Myxococcus xanthus: one gene and its partner. The protein of the gene in region 1 binds, or shares a complex with, the protein of each later gene. Links are inferred from orthologs where the notes say so. Each region holds a gene or a part of one and is shown in the gene's direction. Other genes may lie near its edges. The genes, in order: tolB and BHS09_RS23155.

What was found.
Region 2: the proteins of tolB (region 1) and BHS09_RS23155 are in contact, whole or in part, in a crystal structure (PDB 2HQS), measured with the Escherichia coli proteins. The link is inferred for Myxococcus xanthus from one-to-one orthologs.

Annotation. Positions count from the first base shown.
Region 1 is NZ_CP017174.1:7,198,240-7,207,981, forward strand. The notes cover bases 1-2,992. They hold tolB (Tol-Pal system beta propeller repeat protein TolB), read left to right. Parts: upstream 1-846; coding sequence 847-2,139; downstream 2,140-2,992. Other genes in these bases: tolR (protein TolR), read left to right, coding at 1-58; BHS09_RS29560 (energy transducer TonB), read left to right, coding at 62-850; BHS09_RS29570 (aminotransferase class V-fold PLP-dependent enzyme), read left to right, coding at 2,236-2,992. In the rest of the region: more of BHS09_RS29570, read left to right, coding at 2,993-3,420; BHS09_RS29575 (Ppx/GppA phosphatase family protein), read left to right, coding at 3,435-4,370; BHS09_RS29580 (spinster family MFS transporter), read left to right, coding at 4,367-5,635; BHS09_RS29585 (lysophospholipid acyltransferase family protein), read right to left, coding at 5,626-6,945; BHS09_RS29590 (hypothetical protein), read right to left, coding at 6,968-7,483; BHS09_RS29595 (POTRA domain-containing protein), read right to left, coding at 7,501-9,742. UniProt on the Escherichia coli protein: Part of the Tol-Pal system, which plays a role in outer membrane invagination during cell division and is important for maintaining outer membrane integrity.
Region 2 is NZ_CP017174.1:5,716,611-5,726,301, forward strand. What follows is about bases 3,756-6,696. They hold BHS09_RS23155 (OmpA family protein), read left to right. Parts: upstream 3,756-4,925; coding sequence 4,926-5,468; downstream 5,469-6,696. Other genes in these bases: BHS09_RS23150 (sigma-54-dependent transcriptional regulator), read left to right, coding at 3,756-4,836; BHS09_RS23160 (hypothetical protein), read left to right, coding at 5,575-6,057; BHS09_RS23165 (alpha/beta fold hydrolase), read right to left, coding at 6,100-6,696. In the rest of the region: BHS09_RS23135 (DUF2378 family protein), read left to right, coding at 1-118; BHS09_RS23140 (DUF3014 domain-containing protein), read left to right, coding at 312-1,106; BHS09_RS23145 (ATP-binding protein), read left to right, coding at 1,359-3,473; more of BHS09_RS23150, read left to right, coding at 3,463-3,755; more of BHS09_RS23165, read right to left, coding at 6,697-6,966; BHS09_RS23170 (tRNA (5-methylaminomethyl-2-thiouridine)(34)-methyltransferase MnmD), read right to left, coding at 7,006-7,869; tRNA guanosine(34) transglycosylase Tgt, read right to left, coding at 7,866-9,035; BHS09_RS23180 (ABC-F family ATP-binding cassette domain-containing protein), read left to right, coding at 9,350-9,691. UniProt on the Escherichia coli protein: Part of the Tol-Pal system, which plays a role in outer membrane invagination during cell division and is important for maintaining outer membrane integrity. The Tol-Pal system is also required for polar localization of chemoreceptors clusters.

The DNA of each region.
Region 1 (9,742 bases):
GACCGGGGGTCGGACGTCCAACACTGGCAAAGGCAAGTCGAAGGAAGCGAAGCGCTAGCCCATGACGCCCTCCGCGGTAAGCCACAGCCTGCTCGTCACGCGCTCCACGCGGCTGTCGCGCTTCGTGGTGGTGTCCGTCGTGGGGCACATCCTGGTGCTGGTGGCGGCGATTGCGTACGCGCGCTACTCCGCCACGCCCAAGGTGGACCTGGACACCAAGCCCATTCGCGCCACGCTGGTGCGCCTGGGCAAGCCGCGCGACTCCAAGCTGCTGCCGCGCAAGGAGCAGCTGCCACCGCCCCCCAAGAAGGTGGACGCACCCAAGCCCGCTCCGGAGGCCCCGCCCCCGGAGCCCTCCCCCGCCAAGGTGGCGGTGCCCATCCCGGGTGTGCAGCCGGAGCCCTCCACGTCCAAGCCCACGCCGCAGAAGGGCGAGACGACCGGCGAGGACCGGCGCAAGCGGCTCTTCGGTGCCTTCGACAAGACGGCCAAGGCGGCCGAGCCCGAGGAGGCGGAGGGCGCCGAGGACGGCGACCCGGACGGCGACTCGGCCACCGCGGAAGGCGAGCGCTACTTCGGCCTGCTCCAGTCGCAGGTCCGCCGCCACTACAGCGTGGCGGACACCATCCCCGAATCCGAGCGGCTGCACCTCAAGGCCATGGTGGCGGTGCGCCTGGGCCGCACGGGTGAAGTGCTGGACGTGAATCTCACCAAGGCCAGTGGGAACGACCTCTTCGACTCGGCCGTCGTCACGGCCGTGCGCAAGGCCGCGCCCTTTTCTCCTCCGCCTGACCATCTCCGGGACGCCCTGCAGAAGAGCGGCGTCAACCTGGTGTTCAACGCCCTATGAAAGCCCTGCTCCTCTCCCTGCTGCTCCTCCCCGTCGTCGCGCTCGCGCAGGCGCCCACCATCGAAATCTCCGGCGCCAACTTCCGCCCGCTGCCCGTGGCGGTACCCGCGCCCCTGACGCAGAACGATGGCGCGAAGGCGTTGGTGGCGCCCTTCGACTTGGCCTTCAGCTTCGACCTGGCCGCCTCCGGCATCCTCCAGGTGCTGGACCGCAAGGGCTTCACGGCGGACGCGAAGGAAGGCATGGCCGCGGCCAGCATCAACTTCAGCCGCTGGGCGGACGTGGGCGCCGAAGCGCTCGTGAAGGTGTCGCTGGCGCAGGACGGCGGCGTGGTGCGCGGTGAGCTACGCCTGTTCAACGTGGGCACCGGCCGCGAGGACCTGAAGGTGTCCAAGGACGCGCCCGCCGATAATGCCTCGCTGCTGGCGCACCGCCTGGCGGACGCGCTCTACCGGCACTTCACCCGCGAGCCCAGCCCCTTCCTGTCCCGCATTACCTATGTGCGCAAGGCGGGCACCAATCGCGACGTCTACGTGGCGGACTGGGACGGCGGCAACGCCCGGGCGCTCACCAAGGGCGGCATCAACATCCTGCCCGCGCTGAGCCAGGACGGCTCGCAGGTCGCCTTCACGACGTACCGCAAGAATCGCCCGGACATCTACGTGCAGTCCCCTGGCGGTGAGGCGAAGGCCGTCATCTCCGGCGGGCAGATGGCCACCGGCGCGGCCTTCTCTCCGGACGGCAAGCGCATCGCGTACTCGCTGGCGGAGGGCGAGAGCGCCCAGGTGTACGTGGCCAACGCGGATGGCAGCGGCGCGCGCGCGCTCACCGACACGCCCTACGGCCTCAACACCAGCCCCACCTGGTCGCCGGACGGCAAGCGCCTTGCCTTCGTGTCCAACCGGGGCGGCAGCCCGCAGGTCTACATCATGAACGCGGATGGCACGGGCGTGCGCCGGCTCACCTTCCAGGGCAACTACAACCAGACGCCGGACTGGTCGCCGCGTGGGGACCTCATCGTCTTCACCGCTCGCGACGAGCGCAACGCCTTCGACCTCTTCACCGTCAGCGTGGAGACGGGCAAGGTGACGCGCCTCACGCAGGACCAGGGCAGCAACGAGGAGCCCGCCTTCTCTCCCAACGGGCGGCTCATCGTCTTCACGTCCACCCGCAATGGCGGCTCGCAGCTCTATGTCATGACGGCGGACGGCAACAACCAGCTGCCGCTGCGCGCCGAGAAGGGCGTCTACCAGACGCCGGACTGGTCGCCGCTGCCGCAGGCGCAGTAGCCGTCCCCTGGGCCTGTGGGGCGCCAGCGAGCGCCCCGCGCCCGGCACCGGGACGTCCGTTGACAGCCGGGGCGCGCTCGGGTCGAGTCCTCCCGCATGAGCGTGCCCTTCCGCATCCACTGGAGCCTGGACCCCGAAGTCGTCTTCCTGAACCACGGTTCGTTCGGCGCCTGCCCGACAGCCGTCCTCCAGCGGCAGGCCGAGCTGCGCGCGCGCCTGGAAGCCGAGCCGGTGCGCTTCCTCCACCGCGAAATCGAGCCGCTGCTGGATGACGCCCGCGCCGCGCTCGCCACGTTCCTCGACGCGGACGCGGACGACCTGGGCTTCGTCCCCAACGCGACGGCGGGGGTGAGCACGGTGCTGCGCTCGCTGCGCTTCGCTCCCGGCGACGAGCTGCTCACCACCGACCACGAGTACAACGCCAGCCGCAACGCGCTGGACTTCGTGGCCGCCCAGTGGGGCGCCAAGGTGGTGGTGGCGAAGCTGCCCTGGCCGGTACCGTCCGCGCAGTCCGTGGTGGACGCGGTGCTGCCCCACGTCACCCCGCGCACGCGTCTGTTCCTGGTGGACCACGTCTCCAGTCAGACGGCCCTGGTGCTGCCGCTGGCGCAGCTCGTCACCGCCCTGCGCGAGCGCGGCGTGGAGACGCTCGTGGATGGCGCGCACGGGCCGGGCATGCTGCCGCTGTCGCTGCGCACGCTGGGCGCCGGCTACTACACGGGCAACTGCCACAAGTGGCTGTGCGCCCCCAAGAGCGCCGCGTTCCTCCACGTCCGGCGCGACCTCCAGCCCGCCATCAAGCCCCTGTCCGTGAGCCACGGGCACAACTCCCGGCGGACGGACCGCTCCCGCTTCCGGCTGGACTTCGACTGGACGGGGACGCACGACCCTTCGGCCGTGCTCTGCGTGCCCGAGGTGATTCGCTTCATGGGCGGGCTGCTTCCCGGCGGCTGGCCGGAAGTCATGGCCTCGAACCGGGCCAAGGTGCTGGCGGCGCAGAACCTGCTGTGCGCGCGGCTGGGCACCCAGCCCACCTGCCCCGAGGACATGGTCGGCAGCATGGCCACGGTGACGCTGCCGGACGGCTTCCCCGAAGTCCCCCAGCCCCCGCTCTACGTGGACCCGCTCCACCTGCGCCTGTTCGACGAATACCGCATCGAGGCGCAAATCACCCCCTGGCCCCGGCCGCCGCACCGGCATGTGCGTCTGTCCGCGCAGCTCTACAACACCCCCGCCGACTACCAGGCCCTGGGCGATGCTTTGGAAGCGCTGCTGCGTTGAGTAGGCTGCCGCGCATGTCGCGTTTCGCCACCATCGACGTCGGAAGCAACTCGGTCCTCCTGCTCGTCGCGGAGCGCACCCCGGAGGGCCGTTTCGAGGCCGTGCGGGAGCGCGCGGAAATCACCCGCCTGGGCCGAGGCGTGGATGCGACGCGCAAGCTCTCCGCCGAAGGCATGGAGGCGACGCTCCAGGTGCTGGAGTCCTTCGCCCGCGAGGCACGCGACCTGGGCGCGGAAGGCATCGCAGTGTCCGCCACCAGCGCCGCGCGTGACGCGGAGAACGGCGCGGAGTTCCTCGCGGCCGCGAAGGCGCGGGCGGACGTGACAGTGGAAATCATCTCCGGCGCCATGGAGGCGGAGCTGTCCTTCGCAGCGGTGCACGCGGACTTCGCGTCGGACGCGGCGGGCCCCCTTCTGGTGCTCGACATCGGCGGCGGCTCCACGGAGTTCATCTACGGCAACCGCGGCGGCCACGTGGACTTCCGCCACAGCTTCGACGTGGGCGCGGTGCGCATGACGGAGCGCTTCGTCGGCTCGGACCCGATGACGTCCGAGGACCGCGCGCGTGTCGAAGCCCACCTGCGCGACACCTTCCGCGCCCTCCCCGCCCCGCCGCCCGGCGCGGCCCTGGTGGGCGTCGCGGGCACGGTGACGACGCTGTACGCCGTGCAGCACGCCATCCACCCCTACGTCCCGGAGCAGGTCCACGGCGGCACGCTGTCCGTGGGCCAGCTGTCCGCCCTGACGGACCGGCTGTGCGCCATGCCGCTGGAAGAGCGGCGCGCCCTGCCCGGCATGCAGCCCAAGCGCGCGGACGTCATCCCCGCGGGCGCCCTCATCCTGCTGGAGTCGGTGAAGGCACTGGGACTGGAGGCCTGCCGCGTCAGTGACAGGGGCCTGCGCTGGGGCCTGCTCGCGCACCGCTTTGGCGCCGGAGCCACCTCTTCATGAACGCCCAACCCGCGGCCTCACCGGCCGCGTCCGCCGTGCCCGCCAGCAACGCGGGTTACGCGCTGCTCATCCTCACCCTCATCAACCTGGTCAACTACCTCGACCGCTACATCGTCGCGGTGGCGCTGCCAGGCATCCAGAAGGAATTCGGCATCAACGACACGCAGTCCGGCCTGCTGGGCACCATGTTCATCGTGGTGTTCATGCTGGCCTCGCCGCTGGGCGGGTTCCTCGGGGACCGCTACCCGCGGCGGCTGCTGGTGGCGGGCGGCGTGATTCTCTGGAGCCTGGCCACCGGGGCCAGCGGACTGGCCACCTCGTTTGGCGCGCTGCTCCTGGCCCGCGCGGTGATTGGCATCGGAGAGGCCGGCTACGGCGCGGTGGCGCCCAGCATCATCTCCGACTTGTACCCGCGCGCGCAGCGCACGCGGATGCTGGCGTTCTTCTACATCGCCATCCCCGTGGGCGCCGCGGCGGGCTACGGCCTGGGCGGGTGGCTGACGCAGGCGTACTCGTGGCACGTCGCCTTCTTCGCGGGCGGCGTGCCCGGCCTGATTCTGGGCGCCATGGCCTTCTTCATGCCGGAGCCCCAGCGCGGCGCCATGGACGGGCCGGATGCGCAGACGAAGATGCCCTTCATGGTGGGCCTGAAGGGGCTGGCGAGGAACTCGGCCTTCTGGGCGGTGACGGCCGGATACACGCTGATGACGTTCTCCATTGGAGGCCTGGGCTTCTGGATGCCCACGTACCTGGTGCGCGAGCGCGGCCTGGCGCAGGACAGCTCGGGCTTCATCTTCGGCGCGATTACGGCGGTGGCCGGCCTGCTGGGGACGGTGGCGGGCGGATGGCTTGGCGACAAGCTGGACCGCAAGCGCGAGGGCGGCGGACTGTGGATGTCCGGCATCGGCCTGATACTGGCGGCCCCGTGCATGTACCTGGCGGTGAACCTGAAGGCCGTGGGCCCCACCTTCGCGGCGATTGCCCTGGCGCAGTTCCTCATCTTCCTCAACAGCGGCCCCATCAACGCGGCCATCGTCAACTGCGTGCAGCCCGCGTTCCGCGCCTTCGCCATGGGCCTGAACGTGCTGTGCATCCACCTGCTGGGTGACGCGATTTCGCCCACGCTCATCGGCAAAATCGCGGACGCGTCCAGCCTGCATACCGCCATCGCGGTGAATGCCCTGCCCGTCCTCCTCGGCGGCTTCGCGCTGCTGCTGGGCGCCAGGCTGTTCCGTGAAGCGGTGCCCCTCGCGCGTCAGGGCTGAGCGGCGGCGTCCAGCCTCGGCCGGTACTCGTCGGCCAGACGCTCCATCTCCAAGGCCAGCCGCTCGCCATCCGCGAGCAGCAGGCCCTTGAGGCGCGCGCGGTTGCCCAGCGTGAAGAACACGCGGATGTCGTGCTGGAGCGACTCCCAGCGCTCGGCGAAGTACAGGGTGAACAGCGCCAGCGGCGGCACGGCGAGGAAGACGGCCACGGCCAGGAGCGCGCTTCCCCACACCGCCGCGGCGGCTGTCAGCACGCCCCACCACACCAGCGCCACCACGAAGGCGGTGAGGAACTTCACCGTGGCCTGCACGTCCAGTTCGGCGTTGCGGCTGGCGAGCCGGGGCAGCTGGTAGGGCAGCCAGAACAGGCCCAGCCCCAGGGCGAACAGCGGCAGGCCCAGCACCAGCGCCAGCACGTTCTTCACCACGAAGGGCACCACGTTCCCCGGCCGGTACACGAGCGCCAGGTCCTCCGGCCCCGTCGCCTGCACCAGCGCCATGCGGTGCCGGAAGTCGGCGAGCTGCGCGCGCAGGGGCTCGAAGCGCTCCGGCTCCTCGGCGCGGAACATCTGGACGCCGCGCGCCCACAGTCGCAGGCGCTCCGCGTCGAGCGCCCCACCCTGCTTGAAGGCGAAGAGCTGCTCGGCCAACTGCGCCAGCGGGAGGTCCGCCCACTGCTCCAGGTTGAGCGTCACCGCGCGAAGCCCGCTGGCGATGCGCTCGGTGAGGGCGCGGACGGCATCGGGCTCCGCGGCGGCGTCCGCGGGCAGGAAGGCCTGCACTTCGATGGCGGGCCCCACGTCGATGAGCACCTCGCTGCGGAACACGTGCTTCTCCGCGTAGGTGAGCCCCACGGGGACGATGCGCACCGGAGCCCCGGCCTTCGCCGCGCTCAGGGCAATGCGCGCCGCGCCCGTCTTCAACTCCGCGAGCCCGGGCTCGGAGTGGCTCTTGCCCTCGGGGAAGATGGTGATGGCGCGCCCCTGCACCAGCGCGCCCTTCGCGGCATCCAGCGTGCCTTCATTGCCGCCCATCTTCGCCGGGTCATCCTGCTTCCGGTACACCGGCAGCGCGTCCAACCCCTTCAGCAGCCAGCCGATGACGGGCATCCGGAACAGCGGCGCCTTCGCCAGGAAGGTCACCTTGCGCCGCGTGAGGATGAACACCAGCGCCGGGTCGATGAGGCCATTGGGGTGGTTGCCCACGAAGAGCACGGGGCCGTCCGGCTCCAGCGCCGGGGCATTCACCTTCACCCGGTAGAAGAGTCGGAGACACAGCGCCACCACCGCACGCACGCACGCGTAGAACACGGAGGAGACTGTACTCCACGTCTCAGGGATACCGGTCCACCACCTGGATGACGCCGGTGTTGTCCTGCACCACGGAGAAGCCCTTCATCGGGCTCGGGTAGGCAATCAGGCCCTCGCCGTCCTTGTCCCAGCGCGAGTCCAGGAGGATGCCGCAAAAGGGCACCGACATCGCCCCGGACTCCGGCAGGAAGATGCGGTCATACCGGCCGAAGACGCGGTGCTTCGTCACGTACAGGCGGCCGCCGATGCGCGCGCCGGGAAGCTGCTGCTCGCCCTGCTCGCGCGGCAGCGCAATCACGAAGCTGTAGTTGTAACGCGCCGGGCCCGGGTGGTCCTGGATGGCATCCACGATGACGGGGACCTTGTCCCCGGGCTTCAGGCCCAGGCGCTCCATCTGCAGCAACGCGCCCCGAGGGCACGTCCCCTCTGGCGGCATCCACTTGGGCCGCGCTGGCCCCTGCGAGGACGCGGAGGTGGTCCGGCAGCCCGCCGCAACCAGGAGCCCCAGGCCCACCACCGTCCACCGCAGCCAGCGCATGCGCACCATCGCCTCCCTCAGAACGTCCCGATGCTGAAGTGGAACTGCGTGGTGGCCTCATTCACCGACTCGTCCGGGTCCAGGTTGAAGCCCACATCGAAGGCCAGCGGCCCCACGGGCGTCACGTAGCGCAGGCCCGCGCCCGCCGTGTAGCGCAGCCGGCCTGGGTCGAACTGCGTCCGGTCCAGCCACAGGTTGCCCGCTTCGACGAAGAGCCCCAGGTCCACGGAGGACAGGGCCGGCAGGCGCAACTCCGCCTTGCCCAGGGTGAAGAGCTCGCCGCCCTGGCTCGCCGGCACCTGCCCCGCGAGCACGGCCTTCAGCTCTGCGGAGCACCCCGACGGAGAAATCAGCGCCCGGCAGTCGCGCAGCCGCTGCTGCAACGCGCCGCGGACGTCCTCCGGCAGCACGCCGTCCTCGCGGAAGCCGCGCAGGCTCGAAGAGCCGCCCAGGTAGAACAGCTTCGAGCCAATGGCCTGGGCATCCTCCTCCAACGGGATGATGGTGCCCGCGCGCGCGGACAGCGCCACGCTCGCCCGCCGCCCCAGGGGGATGTAACCACTGAGGCTGCCCGACAGCTTCACGCCGTCGATGGGGTACGCATCCACGCGGTTGCCCGCTACGTCCGTGGGACGCACGCTCAAGCCACGGGTGAACTCCGCGCTGGAGACGAACACCACGCCTCGGCGAGGGTTGGCCGGGTCGTCCCGGAAGTCGAGCGTGGCGGAGGGACGCAACGAATGCAGCGCGAAGTCGCCGAACGGGTAGCGCAGCCGCTCCCGGTCGGCGCGGTTGAGCAACTCCAGCACGCCCGCGCGCGAGCGCAGCCGGTTGTTCTCCACCTCGTAGGACAGCGACAGGTTGAGCCACGTCGCCGCGGCCCAGTCCATGGCGGCCGCCGCCGCGAACCGCGAGGACACGTAGGAAGGCCGGTGCACGCGCTCGCCAATGAGGTCCAGGCGGGCGCCCACCTGCAGCGGCAGCAGGAAGAACAGCCGCGGCTGCGCCAGCGCGAGGTTGCCCCGGCCTCCCAGGCCATTGAGCCCCTGGAGCTCCACGTCACAGCCCGGAGCCGGACCACCACCGGGAGCCGTCTGCTGGCAGGCGATGCGCCGGTCCCGAGACAGCGCCTCCGCGCTCCAACCCGCGTAGTTGATCTTCCCGCGCGCCAGCAGGCTGAGCCCCAGCCCGTCCAGGTTGCGGTAGGCCGTGTCGAGCGTGATGCGGGGACCATCCACCAGGAAGTAACCGCCAGACACCTGGCCATCCAGCCGGGGCCGCTCCTGGACCGTCACCAGCACGTCCTTGGTGTCCTCGCGCCGGGTGGGGTCCGCCAGCGCGATGTCCACCTGACGGAACACGCCCAGGCGCGCCAACCGGCGCTGGCCCTCCGTCAGCTCATCCAGCGCGACGGGCTTGCCCTCCTCCACCGCGAGATTGGCCAGCACCAGGTCCGGGTCCGTGCGCGTCAGGCCCTGCACCAGAATCTTCCCGACCTTCACCTGCGGGCCCGCGTCCGCGCGGAAGATGACGGTCGCCTGCGTCCCGTCCTCGCCCACGCCCGTCTCCGTGGTGACGCGCGCGAAGAGGTAACCCTGCCGCCCCAGCTCCTGCTCCAGCGCCTGACGCGAGGACTCCACCGTGTCGAAGCTCAGCGGCGCGCCCTCGCGCATGCGCCGGCCCATGACCCAGGCCGTCAGGCCCGGTGGCACACCCTGGAAGTCCACCTTCACCAGGCGCGCCTGGGGGCCCTCCTCCACGTCGAAGTCCGCGACCGCCGTGCGCCCCACCACATCCACCGTCAGGCCCCGGAACGCCACCACCGCGGAGAGGAAGCCCTGCTCGCGGTAGGCCTCGTTCATGGCCTCCACGGCCTCCAGCCACGCATCCTCCACGTACACAGTGGACGCGGGCGGCGGCGGCGCGACGCCCGGGAGCTCCGGGCCGTGACGTCCCTCGGTGTTCAGCGGGTCGTCGAGCATCCGCAGGTCCAGCTCCGGCCGCGTCATGCCCGCCAACACCCGCTCCGCGAGCAGCGCGCGCAGCGTCTCCATTGGCAGCCCGTGGTTGCCGTGGAAGCGCACGTCGGCCACGCGCAGGGGGTGCCCCTCCTCCACGTCGAACACCAGCGCCGCCACCTCGCCATCCGAACGCAGCACCTCGCGGGGACGCACGCGCACGTCGTGGAAGCCGCGGTAGCGGTAGAAGACCTCCATGCGTCGCGCGAGCCGGCCAGCGACGACCTCGTCCATGGGCTCC
Region 2 (9,691 bases), 1.5 Mb from region 1 along the record:
CCCCGAGGAGTTCGACGGCACCGCGGCCACCTTCCACATCCGCTGGTCCGAGGCCCCGGCCGAGGCCGCCCTCACCGCCACGGATGACGACTCGGGCGCGTCCCGGCCTCGCGCGTAGCAACCCCCTGCGCGCCCCGTGGCGCTTCGCCACGGGATGCCGCGCAGCACGCCACGCTCGCAAGACAGCCGAGCGTGGCCACGGGGCCACACGGCGGCCTGCGTCTCAGAGGGAAACGCGCGGCTTCACGGCGGCGCGGACCTGCTGGCATCGCGGCTGCAATCCCATGCGGCATCCCTCGGAGGATGGACGCATGAGCAACCCTGAAGTGGTGACGAAGTCCCCGCGCCGGATGCACTGGGGCGTGGGCGTGGCGGCGCTGGTGATGCTGTTCGCGGGCGTGGGCACGTGGCTGGTGCTGCGCCAGTCGGCGACGGAGCTGCCGCATCCGTCCATGGCGGTCATCCCCAAGCCATCCCATCCCGGCGTGGCGCCGCGCGCGGAGCCGCCGCTGCCCTCCTCCTCGGAGATGGACGCGCTGCTGCGCACACGGCTCGCTCGGGCGTCGCTCATGCCGGAGTTCGCCACGTGGCTGAAGGAGCAGGACCTGCTGCGCCGCTTCGTCACCGTCGTGGGCAACGTGGCCAACGGTGACAGCCCCCGCGAGGCAGTGAGCTTCCTCGCTCCGGCCGGCACCTTCGAGGCACGCCGCAAGGCCGGCAAGCTCGTCATCGAAAAGCAGAGCTACGCGCGCTACGATGTCATCGGCAAGGTGGTGGGCTCGCTCGACGTGGGCGTGCTGGTGTCCACCTACCGCGAGGTGCGTCACCTGGCCGAGCGCCTCCACAAGGAGACGGCCCGCCCCGGAAGCACCTTCGACGCCACGCTCCACCTCGCCTTCGAGCAGGTGCTCGCCGTCCCCGTCATCGACGGTGACGTCGAGGTGCTCCCCAAGGGCGCGCTGTTCGTCTACGCCGACCCGAAGCTCGAAGGGCTGACGGCCGCGCAGAAGCACCTGCTGCGGATGGGGCCGCAGAACCTCCGCCGCATCCAGGACAAGGTGCGCGAGGCGTCCCAGCAGCTTACCCAGCAGGCGTCCCGCCGCTGAAGCGGTCACCAGCCCCACCCGCCTGCCTTCGCCAGCGCGCGTCACCCGCGCTGGCCCTGGCAGGATGCAACGGGGGCCATGCAGATTGCGGCGCTCCGCCATGGGGCGCCGCCTCCGCGCAGAGGGACAAGCCGGGGGCACGGGCGTTGCTACCGGAGAAGCTTTCCTCCGGGACGAAGCGCTGCCAGGCGGCGTGGAGGCCCGGCAAGCACCGGAGCCCCCGCGCCGGTGTCGCCCCTGCGTCCCGTGTTCATGCGCCTGCCTGTCCTCCCCGTGCTGCTGCTGTGTCTGATGCTCTCCGGCATCATCGCGGGCGTCCTGCACTTCATGCAGCGCGACCGGCAGGCGCTGGTGGACCAAATGGCGCGCGAGCGACAGGCGCAGCTGCTGGAGGCCGTGCGCGGCGTCTCCGCCGCCCTGGAGAGCGCGGAGGAGGACCTGCGCTTCGCGGGCGAGCTGCTGGCCCAGCCGGGCACCGCCGAGGAGCACCGGCGCGAGATGCGCGCCCTGCTGGAGGCGGCGGGGCAGTACAAGGCCATCCTCGTCTTCGGAACGGACGGCCAGGAACGGCTCCGGCTGGTGGACCGGCGCAGCGCGGCGGCGATGACGCACCAGTTCACCGCGGAGGACCTGGCCCTCACCGTGGCGCAGGCCCGAAGTCATCCGCCGGGCCACGTCGTCTCATCCCCGCCCCTTCCCCGGGCCCAATCGGGCTGGCTGCGCGCCTTCGCCACCGCGCTGCCGGAGGACGCGCAGGACAGCGGCGCCGTCGTCGTGGTGCTGGTGGACGCCGAGCCGCTCTTCGCCCCGCTGAAGCTGCTCGCGTCGGACTCGGAGACGCAGCTGCTGGTGCTGGGAGTCCATGGAACGCCAACAGCGTTGACCCACCCGAACCTGGCGGACAGGTACCGGCGGCTGGACACCGACGGCCACCAGACGCCGGGCCTCACGGCGCTGGCGCGGGCGCTTCGCGCGGGCGAGTCGGGCACGCACGTCATCGAGCGCAAGGAGGCCGCCCGGCTCGGACTGGGCGACTCGGAGGTGGTGGCCACCTTCAGCCCGGTGCGGTTCAAGAATGGCGCGGCATGGCCGGTGGCGACGCTCGCGTCGACGCGCGTGCTCCGGACCCATGAGCGCGGCCTGGTGCTGCGCCTGTCGCTGGCGGCGGTGCTCGTCTCCGGGTTCCTCATCGCCTTCGGTGTGTACGTGGTGCTCGCGCACAGCCGGGCGGAGGCCCTGCGGGAGAGCCAGCTCCATGCGCAGCGGCTGGCGCACCTGCACGACAAGACGCAGAAGATTCTCGACAACATCCCCACCGGGGTCCTGGCGCTCTCCTCCTCCCGGCACATCTCCGCCGCCAACCGCGCGCTGAGCGCCCGCATGCCGGCGGAGGTCGTGGGCCAGCCCCTGACGGCGGCCTTTCCCCAGGCCCAGGCCCCCGTCATCCAGCGGCTGGAGGACCTGGTCCACGCGGCCACGAGCGACGGCCGGGTGCGCAGCCTTCACGGTGAACCGCTCTGCCTCTTCGAAGAGCCCGGCCAGTACAACGTCCACGCGGTGCCGCTGGAGCCGAACACGCCGGAGGTCCACACGCTGGTCGTCATCGAGGACCTGAGCAGCCTGCGCGCGCTGGAAGGACAGCTGCTGCGCGCGGAGAAGCTGGCCACGGTGGGCGTGCTGGCGGCGGGCATCGCCCATGAGATTGGCACGCCGCTGGGCATCGTCCGCGGCCGGGCCGAGTACGTGCAGGAGAAGCTGGGCCGCGAGCACCCGCAGGCGGCGGGCCTGGGCACCATCGTCGAACAGATAGACAGGGTGAGCCGGACGCTGCGCCAGCTGCTCGACTTCTCCCGGCTCCAGCCAGCGGACGCGCAGGCGGTCCCGCTGGAGCCGCTGGCGCACAGCGTGCGGGAGCTGCTGTGGATGGAGGCCGAGCGGCGGCGCCTGAAGCTGGAGGTGACGGTCGCCTCGCCCATGCTGGCGGTGGCGGCCGACCCCGACCAGTTCCAGCAGGTGCTCATCAACCTGGTGCTCAACGCGTGTGACGCGTGCGAGGCCGGCGGACGCGTCCGGCTGAGCGCGAGCATGGACACCGCAGACGCACCGGGCGCCTGGGGCATGGTGCGCGTGGACGTGGAGGACAACGGCTGCGGTATTGCCCCCCGCCACGTTCATCAGGTCTTCGACCCTTTCTTCACCACCAAGAAGCGCGGCCAGGGCACCGGATTGGGCCTGACGATGGTGGCGCACATCGTGCGCAACCACGGAGGCCGTATCGAACTGGACAGCGCGCCAGAGCGAGGCACCCGCGTCACCGTGCGCTGGCCCGCCGCGGCGCCCGCCGGAGAGGAGCGACATGTCGTCTAGAGCCAGGGTCCTCGTCGTCGACGACCACGTCGAGATGGGGCAGATGTTGAGGGAACCGCTGACGGACGACGGCTACAAGGTCGACATCGCCACCGGCGGCGCGGATGCCATCGCCCAGCTGCGCGCACGCGTCTACGACGCGGTGCTGTGCGACCTGCGAATGCAGGACGTGGACGGCTTCGACGTGCTGGACGCCGCGCGCAAGCTGGACCCGGACCTGCCCGTGGTGATGATGACGGCCTTCGGCGGCGTGGAGAGCGCCGTGGAGGCGATGAAGCGCGGCGCGTTCCACTACTTCACCAAGCCCTTCCGGCTGGACGAGGTGCGCCTGTCCCTGGAGCGCGCGCTGGAGCAGCGCCGCCTGCGCACCGAGCACCGCACGCTCAAGCAGCAGGCCGCGGACCGCGGGGGCCTGGGCGCCCTGGTGGGCAGCAGCGCCGCGATGCGCGACCTCTACGCGTTGATTGAGCGGGTGGCCTGGTCCAGCGCCCCGGTGCTGGTACGCGGCGAAAGCGGCAGCGGCAAGGAGCTGGTCGCCCGGGCCCTGCACTTCGAGGGCACCCGGCGCGCGGGGCCCTTCGTGGCCGTCAACTGCACCGCGCTGCCACACGCGCTTCTGGAGAGTGAGCTGTTCGGCCACGTCAAAGGCGCCTTCACCGGCGCCACCACGGCTCGGCGTGGCCTCTTCGTGGAGGCGGACGGCGGCACCCTGTTCCTGGACGAGATTGGCGACATGGCCCCCGAGCTCCAGGCCCGGCTGCTCCGCGTGCTGGAGGACGGCGAGGTGCGGGCCGTGGGCGCGGACGGCACGCGCACGGTGGATGTGCGGGTAGTGGCCGCGACGCACCAGGACCTGGAGACGCGCGTCAAGGAAGGCCGCTTCCGCGCGGACGTCTTCTACCGGCTCAACGTCGTCACGCTGCGGCTGCCACCCCTGCGCGAGCGCCGCGAGGACATCCCCGCGCTCATCGAGCACTTCCTCCAGCAGGCCAAGGCACGCAATCCGCGCTCCACGGTGCAGCGGTTCTCGCCGGAGACGCTGGCCGCGCTGGGGGCCCTTCCCTGGGCGGGCAACGTGCGCGAGCTGGAGAACCTGGTGCAGCGGCTGGTCGTGCTCGGCTCGACGGAGGTGGTGGACCTGCCGCAGCTGCGTCCCCACCTGCCCTCGGACACCAGCCAGGAGAACCACCCGCTGGCCGCGGCGCTGCGCACCATCGTCCCCCTGAGGCAGCTGGAGACGGAGTACATCGCCTGGGCCGTGGCCCGCTGCGGGGGAAACAAGACGAAGGCGGCGGAGCTGCTCGGCATCGACGTCTCCACCATCCACCGGCGCGAGCGCGCGGAAGGCAATCCGCAACGCTGACCTGGGCACGCTGCAACGGTGAGCGGGCCAGGGTTGAGATGTCTCAGAGGGACGGGAGCACGGCACGGGCCTTGTAGATGACACAGGGCATGAACCGAACCCTCCTGTCTCTCCTTGCCGCGGTCAGTCTGGTTGGTTGCGCCTCCAAGCCCAAGACGTCCTCCGTCACGGACAACCTGCCCGACCGGCAGCGCAGCCCCGCCGCCACGGCGGAAACGTCCAACCGGACCTCCGATGAAGACGAGGACGCGGCCCGCCGGGCCACGGGCCCGCTGTCCGCCGAGCCGGTGTACTTCGAGCTCGACTCGGCCACGCTGCGGCCCGAGTCCCGCGACATGCTCGCGCAGCTCGCCACGGGCCTGCGGGAGCGGCCCCTCACGCGGGTGACGGTGTCGGGCCACACCTGCGAGCTGGGGACCACGGAGTACAACATCGCGCTGGGCCACCGGCGCGCGGCCGTGGTGCGCGACTACCTGCGCAACCTGGGCGTGGAGCCCAAGCAGCTCTCCATCGTCTCCTACGGCGAGGAGCGGCCGCTGTCCGAGGCCCACACAGAAGAGGCGTTCCGCAAGAACCGCCGCGCGGAGTTCACCTTCTCCTCGAAGGAGCAGGCCACGCGCGGGGGGCTATAATCGCGCGCGCGATTGATAACCCAGCGCTATCAATCCACGAACAACTTGTTCCTCCCAGTGTTCGACGTGCGCCGCTACCTTCCGGCTTCCACAAGGGGGGACACGCATGAAGACGTGGGTGAAGTGGCTCTGGGGTATCTCGCTGGATGTCGTGGTTCTGGGAGTGGGCGCCGTCGCCAGCTTCGTCGCCTTCGCCGCCTGGTCCGAAGGCACGCTCACTCAGTACTGGACCTTCCGTGTGGGGTTCATGGCGGCCCCCGCGATGGTCATCGCGCTGATATCCGCGGGCGCCCTCCGCGATGCCGCCTGGCATTGCTGGCTGCGATTCGGACTGTTCGAAACGGTTTCGGTCCTGCTGGTCTGGGCGGTGCCAGGCAGTCCCTATGTGGCGGGGACGCGTGTCAGTGAAACCAACGTGCTCTTCAGCCTGGCTGTGCTCCTGGACGTGGCCGTCTACGGGCTGGGGTTGTTCCTGATGAATCGATTCATGCGGCGGCGGTCGCGAGGCCCCTCCGTCGAGAGGCGGGTCCAGACGAAGCGACTTCCCTCCACCGGAAGGTGGCCGACACCTGGAGGGGCGGGCCACTGACCTGCCCCGCTCGTTCTCGACTGTCGGAACAATTGGGACGGCTCAACGCACGGAACTGGCCGCCGCGCGGGCTGTCTCCAGGCCGTCGAGGAACGCGAGGATGCGCTGTGCGCAGCGCTCCGGCTGCTCCAACGGAAAGAGGTGTCCCGCGCCGGGAAGCTCCTCCGTCTGAGGCTCATTCAGGGTGAGGCGTGCCCGCTCCAGCGCGTCGCCCGTCAGCGTGTCGGACTCGCCGCCGCGAATCACCAGGGCCGGGACGTTCACGGTGCCCAGCTCCCGCCAGACGTCCTTGGGAGACGTCTCGAAGACACGCGCCTCCCAGGCCTTGGGGATGGTCAGCTTGAAGCCACCGTCCGGGGCCTCGGTGAGGCCGTGGGTGATGTAGTCCTGGAAGCACTCCGGGTCGAAGCGCGCGAACAGCGGCTTCTTGCCGTAGCTTCGCGAGGCCTCTTCCCGTGCGCCCCAAGACTCACGCCGCCGCCTCGCCAGACTCGCGGGAGGCACGCGGCTTCGCAACCCGAGCAGCGTCAAGGCACGGAGCGCCCATTCCCGCGCCCCCGTGAACAACACCGGGTCCAACGCCACCACGGCCCGGAAGAGCGCGGGAGCCTTCGCGCACGCGAGCAGCGTCGCCACGCCGCCCATGCTGTGCCCCACGCCCACGATGCCCTGCACGCCCTGAGCACGCAGGGCGTGAATCAGGTCATCCGCCATGTCATCCCAGGTCCGCATCTCCAGCGGGTCCGAGCCCGGCACGAGACACCGCGTGCGAAGCGTGAAGACGTGGTAGCGCGGCTTCAGGTGCTCGATGAGCTTCCGGTAGCACCCCGGAGGAAAGCCATTGGCGTGGGCCAGGTGCAGCACCGGACCGGTGCCACCCCAGTCCTCCATCTGAAGGGCTTCGCGCATGTCCCGTCGATTACCCCGGACCGCGGCGAATGTCTTCCGTCACTCGGAGGCGGACCGCCACTGCGGGTGCGCCAGCACGCGCGCCTCGATGTCGGGCGTGAGCTGCCCGCCATGAGGCGCCCGGGAGGACGAGCGCTTCCATCGCTCCAGCCACCGCTCTCCGAGCGGCGCCTCCAACGACTCCCGCCGCGTGGCGCCCACCGTCGTCTCGCCCTTCGTCCCCGTCGACACACCCGCGCCCACGAAGAACCCGGCCAGCAGGAGCGTCACCCGCGTGGGCGTGGCCGCGCTGTACGTGAGCAGCAGCGTGCCCACCCCGTCCTCGCGGCAGTGCCGGCGCACACGGGCCAGCACCGACTCGGTCCACATCTCCGGATTGGACGCCGGTGAGAACGGGTCGAAGTAGACGAGGTCCGCCACGGGCAGCGCGCCATCCAGGTGCGGCACCGCGTCCCCCAGCAGCAGCCGCCAGCGGATGCCCTCCGCCTCCCACACCCCGTCGCGCATCAGCGTCTGCGCCGCGTCACGAAACGGCTGGAGGAAGGGAAAGCCCTCGGCGTCCGCCAGTGCCAGCCGCAGCGGCGCCAGGTCCACCTCGAAGCTGACCACCTCCAGCAGCCGGCGCTGCTCCGCGCCCAGACTCCTGGCACAGGTGAGCGCGGCCACCGCGTTGGTGGCGGCGCCCAGCCCCACGTCATGAATCACCAGCGGCGGCCCTGGCTGACGCAGCCGGTCCGCCAGCCGTGCCTGCTCCACATAGAGGCGCAGCGCTTCCTGCCACGGCCCCACGGAGGGGTGCATCACCTCGCCATGGCCCAGGTGCCGCACGGCGCGAGCGCCATTGCGCAGGGTGATGAGCTCGAAGTCGCCGTCGCGCGGGTTGGCTTCGGGTGCGGTGCTCACCCGACCTCCTTCAGCGTCACCTCGCGCGCGTTGGCCTCGTCCTTCAAGTCCTTGGGCGTGGCGATGGCCGCCTTCAGCTCGCGGTACACCTGCGCGTACGTACCACTCAGGATGCCCTCGCGGATGCGCCCCATCAGCTTCTGGTAGTGCCGGACGTTGTGCACGGACAGGAAGCGCGAGCCCAGGTGGTGCTTGCCCCGCATCAGGTGCTGCAGGTAGCCGCGCGTGTAGCGCTTGCACACGTAGCAGTCGCACTCCGCGTCCAGCGGCTCGTCGGAGAGGCGGAACACGCTGCGGGAGATGCGGATGAGCCCACTGAACGTGTACGCATACCCCTGCTGCGCCATCTTGGTGGGGATGATGCAGTCGAACATGTCCACGCCGCGCAGCACGGCTTCCACCAGGTCCGTGGGCGTGCCCACGCCCATCAGGTAGCGCGGCTTGTCGGCGGGCAGGGACGCGGTGGCGCGCAACGTCATGGACTCGCGCTCCACCTTCGTCTCGCCCACGGCCAGGCCGCCAATGGCGAAGCCGTCGAAGGGCAGCTTCGTCAGGAAGGCCGCGCTCTCGTCACGCAGGTTCGGGAAGACGCCGCCCTGGACGATGCCGAACATCGCCTGCCCGGTGTCCCGCGCCGCCTTCGCCTCCAGGCTGCGCACCGCCCAGCGGTGGGTGCGCTCCATGGCCTCGCGCGTGCCGGCCTCGTCGGTCCGCGAGTCGATGCACACGTCCAGCACCATCATGATTTCCGAGTTGATGGCCTGCTGCATGGCGATGCTCGACTCGGGGCTGAGGAGCTGCCGGCTGTTGTCGTAGAAGCTGCGGAAGTGGGCGCCCTTCTCCGTGATGAGCCGGTCCTCCGGCAGGGAGAAGATCTGGAAGCCGCCCGAATCGGTGAGCACGCCCCCGTCCCACTGCATGAAGGGGTGGATGCCGCCGAAGCGATTGAAGACCTCGGCGCCCGGCCGGAGCATCAGGTGGTAGGTGTTGGCCAGCAGGATGCTGGCACCCGCCTCCTTCACCTCCTCCATGGCCAGGTGCCGGAAGCCCGCGTGGGTGGCCACCGGCATGAACATGGGGGTTTTGAAGGAACCCCGGCGTGTGTGCAGGATGCCTGCACGGGCGCCCGTGGGGTCGGTGGTGAGGAGCTCGAAACGAACGGCCATGGGCCGGCCCTTATACCCGTCATGCCCGGCAGGCACCGCATCCATCTGCCCTGCCCGCTCCCCCACCCGCAATCCAGGCCTCCTGCCCTCCTGGACAGCCGTACAGGCATCCTGGCATTCCGTCCGAGGCGGAACGCCGCCGGCCTCCCGGCATCTCACGTCCTCCGCCGCCGCTTCCGAGGTCCGAAGTCGACACCGGGGAGGCATTCTCCCGCCTCCCCAGCGGTTACATGGAGTCCTCGCGGTCTCCTGCAGAACGCGAAACACCACGCCGCTTTGGCCCACCGCACCATTTCCGCTACAACGCCGCCGCCATGTTCAACGTCATCAACGTCTCCAAGGCCTACGGGCCCAAGAAGCTTTTCGAGGACGTCAACGTCACGTTCTCGCCGGGCCGCCGCTACGGCCTGACCGGTCCGAACGGGGCCGGGAAGTCCACGTTCATGAAGATCCTCGCCGGGGACGAGGAAGCGGACATGGGCAACATCGTCCGGCCTCGCAAACTGGGAATCCTGCGCCAGGACCACTTCCGCTACGAGGACAACCGCGTGCTCGACGTGGTGCTCATGGGCAACCGAGCCCTGTGGGCGGCCATGTCCGAGAAGAACGAGCTGCTGGCCAAGTCCGACATCACCGAGGAGGACGGCAACCGGCTG